One region of the Paenibacillus sp. NN59 genome, then DNA from elsewhere that is predicted to be linked to it. Evidence: riboswitches for the same ligand, from Rfam matches in the RefSeq annotation. Region 1 holds a riboswitch; the other holds the start of a gene.
The links. A riboswitch is a leader RNA that binds a small molecule or an ion and turns the genes downstream of it on or off. The one in region 1 is predicted to bind glycine.
Positions count from the first base shown of each region.

Region 2: another riboswitch for glycine. It lies ahead of sdaAB (L-serine ammonia-lyase, iron-sulfur-dependent subunit beta); the one in region 1 lies ahead of gcvT (glycine cleavage system aminomethyltransferase GcvT).

Region 1 is NZ_CP199678.1:5,005,344-5,007,744, forward strand. Features, by position in the region: glycine riboswitch at 292-414, shown strand; glycine riboswitch at 418-518, shown strand; gene gcvT (glycine cleavage system aminomethyltransferase GcvT) at 748-1,890, shown strand; gene gcvPA (aminomethyl-transferring glycine dehydrogenase subunit GcvPA) at 1,887-2,401, shown strand, end outside.
Region 2 is NZ_CP199678.1:543,007-545,407, forward strand. Features, by position in the region: gene ACT89M_RS02515 (LolA family protein) at 1-495, shown strand, start outside; glycine riboswitch at 688-861, shown strand; glycine riboswitch at 866-1,002, shown strand; gene sdaAB (L-serine ammonia-lyase, iron-sulfur-dependent subunit beta) at 1,117-1,806, shown strand; gene sdaAA (L-serine ammonia-lyase, iron-sulfur-dependent, subunit alpha) at 1,796-2,401, shown strand, end outside.

The sequences.
Region 1 (2,401 bases):
TTTTCCCAGACAATAGCGTATGATATTTCAGATTCAAATGTCAAGTTAGCTCACAGTTTATTTCAATTTCGATACCCACCTTGTGTAACCTCACACTACTCTTTCTGCATATAATGGCGAATATTAGAATAGTAAGCGCACTCTTTTAAAATAACCGAACATTAATATAGTATAAACATTAAATATTCGTATTTTACACAATTTCAATGATATCGTTCTTGACATCAGGACTGTATTCACGTTTTAATGAGAAGAGCAACTGAAGTTAATTGGACTACGTATGAACCGCGGATGAATGTAAAGGGAGAGATTGCCCGTACACCCGGTTTGGGGATGTGCATGAGGCGGCGCCGAAGGAGTAAACCACCGACAAGCGGGGGTGAATCTCTCAGGCAAAAGGACTTTTACAGGACGCAACTCTGGAGAGCATCTAATCGTCCTATACGGACGTTATGATCACCCAAGGGGAAACCTGTCTGAATAAACGGCGGGGTAACTCTCAGGTACAAGGGACAGAGCCTAAGAATACAGCGTGCTACTTGGCATGCCGGTTCTTTGGCCTGTCCTTTTCCTTTTTCCCAAAAAATGAATTGCAGGTTCTAGAATCGTACTGAACATAACCAATGAAAAAATGTAGAACAGTCGGCTGTTAACTCTCGATTACCAAAATTACTTAAGCATTATTGATCTGGCTCACAGAACGTGTTTTCATACTTGGCCTACTACGGCCCATGACGAGGTGATTGGATGTCTGATTTATTAAGAACACCACTCTTCCCCCTATACGCGCAATATGAAGGTGTACGTTGCATTGATTTTGGCGGTTGGGAGTTGCCCGTGCAGTTTAGCGGTATTCAAAAAGAGCATGAAGCCGTGCGCGAGCGCGCCGGGCTGTTTGATGTATCCCATATGGGCGAATTCACCGTAACGGGTGAACAGGCAGAAGCCTTTTTGCAAAACATGACAACCAACGACGTGACCGCAACTGTACCAGGTCAGGCACAATACACACTGATGTGTTATCCCGATGGCGGTGTAGTGGATGATCTGCTCATCTATAAACTCGCGGAGCAACACTACATGCTGGTCGTCAATGCCTCCAATATCGACAAAGACTGGGCATGGTTGCAGGAGCACATTATACCTGGGGTGAACATCACCAATGATTCCGAGCAAACGGCGTTGCTTGCGCTACAAGGCCCTTTAGCGGTCGATATTCTCTCGAAGGTTACAGGTTCAGAGATAGATGCAAGCTCCATCGAACCGTTCCGCTTCGTGCAGCATGCCGAGGTATGCGGAGTAAAGCTGCTGCTATCACGAACCGGTTACACCGGAGAAGATGGCTTTGAACTGTATGTTGCAGCTGATCAGGCAGCCCTCGTATGGAACGGACTGATGGAAGCCGGTGCTGATGTAGGCCTCGTTCCAGCAGGACTTGGTGCACGTGATACACTGCGATTCGAAGCGAAGTTGCCTTTATACGGGCAGGAATTATCACCAACCATCTCTCCACTGGAGGCAGGGCTGGGCATGTTTGTGAAACTGAACGCCGGGTCTTTTATCGGACACGAAGCTTTGTTGCAACAAAAAAATGACGGCCCTGCCCGCAAGCTGATCGGTATCGAAGTGCTGGAGCGTGGCATACCGCGGCCCCATTACCCGATCTATGCGGATGGCGTTCAGATTGGTGAAGTGACAACCGGTACACAGTCGCCGACCTTGAAACGTAATCTGGGGCTTGCCCTGATTGACAGCAAATATACTGCACTGGGTACACCACTGGAGATTGAGATTCGTGGCAAAAAGCTAAAAGCCGAGGTCGTCAAGACCCCTTTTCATAAACGGACACGTACGTCAAAGACACCTACCCAAGGAGCTGAGCAAGCATGAGCAAGCACCGCTACATCCCCATGACAGAACAAGACCAGAGCGCTATGCTGGCCACGATCGGCGTGGATACTCTTGAAGATTTGTTCAAAGATATCCCGCAGGAAATTCGTTACCAAGGCGAGTTGCCTGTGTCCTCCAAACTGGATGAATATGCCTTAACTCGCCATATGTCGAAACAAGCTGGCTCCAATGCCAACTTTGAAACACACGCCAGCTTCCTCGGCGCAGGCATCTATGACCACCACATCCCTTCGGTCATCAACCATGTCATTTCCCGTTCGGAGTTCTATACAGCCTACACCCCTTATCAGCCGGAGATCAGCCAAGGAGAATTGCAGGCTATCTTTGAATTTCAGTCGTATATTTGTGAACTGACAGGTATGGCGGTAGCCAACGCGAGTATGTATGATGGTGCAACGGCTTTTGCAGAAGCTGGCAATCTTGCCGCCGCAGCTACCCGTCGTAAACAGCTTATTGTATCTCGCACCGTTCACCCTGAAGCCCGTCAAGT
Region 2 (2,401 bases), 2.1 Mb from region 1:
GACCAGATCAATTACAATCCTGAGTTCACAGACAAGACGTTTACGTTGGATATTCCTGCAGATGTAGAAGTGAAAAATATGAATGACGTGATGAATAACCGAGAAATCACACGAGAAGAAGCAGAGCAGGCCGTGGGTCAGCCCTTCCTACAGTATATCGGAGCGGATATGAAATTATCGAGAATTGAGCTCATTTCATCTATGGGTGAACAAGGCCGGGATGAAGTGACACTGTATTATGTGAAGGATAACAAACCAGAGATCAGCATGACCGTATTTAAAGCACCAGGGGAAAACGGTAATGAAAAACTGCTTCCAGAGGAAAAGAAAGTTAACATTCGTGATACAGAAGGTTCATATATGTCTATCATTCGGAACTTGTCGTGGAGCGAGGATGGTCTTCGTTATTCGGTCATGGGCGAAAATGATTTTTGGACAGAAGAACAACTACAGATGTGGGTAGATGAGTTGCAAATAACGAAGCAAGCGAAATAATATTGCGGATAGAGAAAAATGAACAAGCTTTGAACCATATGAACGAAAGGAGCATATCGTATATAGAAAGTGATGTGCTTCGAGATTACGTCACTTTTATTGACATATAGCGTATGGCATATTACGCTGTATATGATTGAATGCATGGCAGAATGGTGAACTTTCATTCATGGAATAACAGAATATAGCGAATGATAACGAGCGGGAGAGACCTAGCAGGATGATGCAATACAGTACAAGTAGGCATGATTAATGCAATTTAAGATGTAGAACTGTACTGTACAGATGGCTTGGGCACCGAAGGAGCAAGCAGTTATGCACCCGGCATAACCGTTAATCTCTCAGGTAAATGTACCGTCGTTGGACGCAACTCTGGAGAGTGCGCGGAAGAAGCGCCACCCAAGGGGTATATGATTGTCAGATTGCTGAACAGATGAGTGCTTGCGTGTACTCGGCCTTGTTCTTCCTGGCTTAAAATCATGAAACTCTCAGGTATCAAGGACAGAGAGAGGGCTAACGGCCTTCTTCTGTCCTTTTTTGATGTCATCAATCAGTAAATCAGGAACATTGTGGTGGGTCTTGTCCAGATATCGATGACAAAACCAATTGGAGGGTTAACAGGTGCGATTTAAAGATGTTTTTTCAATTATTGGCCCGTCGATGACGGGACCATCCAGTTCACATACAGCCGGTGCTGCAAGATTGGGACGAATTGCGCGTCAGTGGCTGGGATGTACACCGGAACGTGCAAGGCTTACGTTATATGGCTCATTTGCGGATACCTATCAGGGACATGGAACAGATCTGGCACTAATCGGTGGTTTGCTGGGTTACGTTACAGATGATCCGCGTATACCGGATGCAGAGCAATATGCAGATGAAGCAGGCATGGAGGTTGAATTTTACACCAGCGGTCTACCGGCTCCTCATCCGAACACGGTCAAGATTGAATTGTGGCACGGCGAACGGGCATGCTCTTTAATAGGCGCTTCCATCGGTGGCGGCAGTGTATCTGTGCATGCATTAAATGATTTTCGCGTACAGATCAGTGGAGAGTTTCCGACACTTGTTTTGCGTCATGCCGATAAAGCAGGAGTTCTGGCATCCGTGACCTCAACCATTAGCTCATCCGGAGTGAATATCGGCTATATGCAAGTGGATCGAAAGGCTCGTGATGGTGAGGCACTTACAGCAATGGAGATGGATGCACCGCCGAGTGAAGACACGTTGAACAAGCTGCGTTCATTGGATCATATGCTGGATATTCGTGTGATTGATCTGAAGAGAGGGGGTGATCCGGATGCGGTTTAAACATCTACATGAATTGAACACCATCTGCACTGCGGAGTCCAAAACGATTGCACAGTTGATGATTGAAGAGCAGGTGCAGGAGACTAACACACCCGAAACAGATGTCGTAAAGCAAATGTCGGAGTACTACCAGGTGATGAAAGAAGCGGTTCGTAAAGGACTTACAGAAGATACCACCTCACGTAGCGGACTGACGGGTGGGGACGGGAAAAAGATGGCCGAATATATTCGCCAAGGCGAAACATGCTCTGGCGATGCTTCTGCCCTTGCCATGGCCTATGCACTTTGCGTATCGGAAGTGAATGCCTCCATGGGACGGATCGTGGCTACGCCAACAGCGGGCTCTTGTGGCATCATTCCGGGTGTGTTTATCAGCTCGCAGGAACGATTTGGCTGGACGGATGAACATCTGGTGAATGGATTGTTCTGCGCCGGTGCTATTGGATACGTGATCGCCAACAATTCATTTATTTCAGGGGCCGAGGGCGGCTGTCAGGCGGAAGTAGGATCAGCGATTGGCATGGCTGCCGGTGCGATGGTGGAGCTTCGTGGAGGGACGCCGGAGCAGGTAGTGCATGCTGTAGGATTGGCTTTG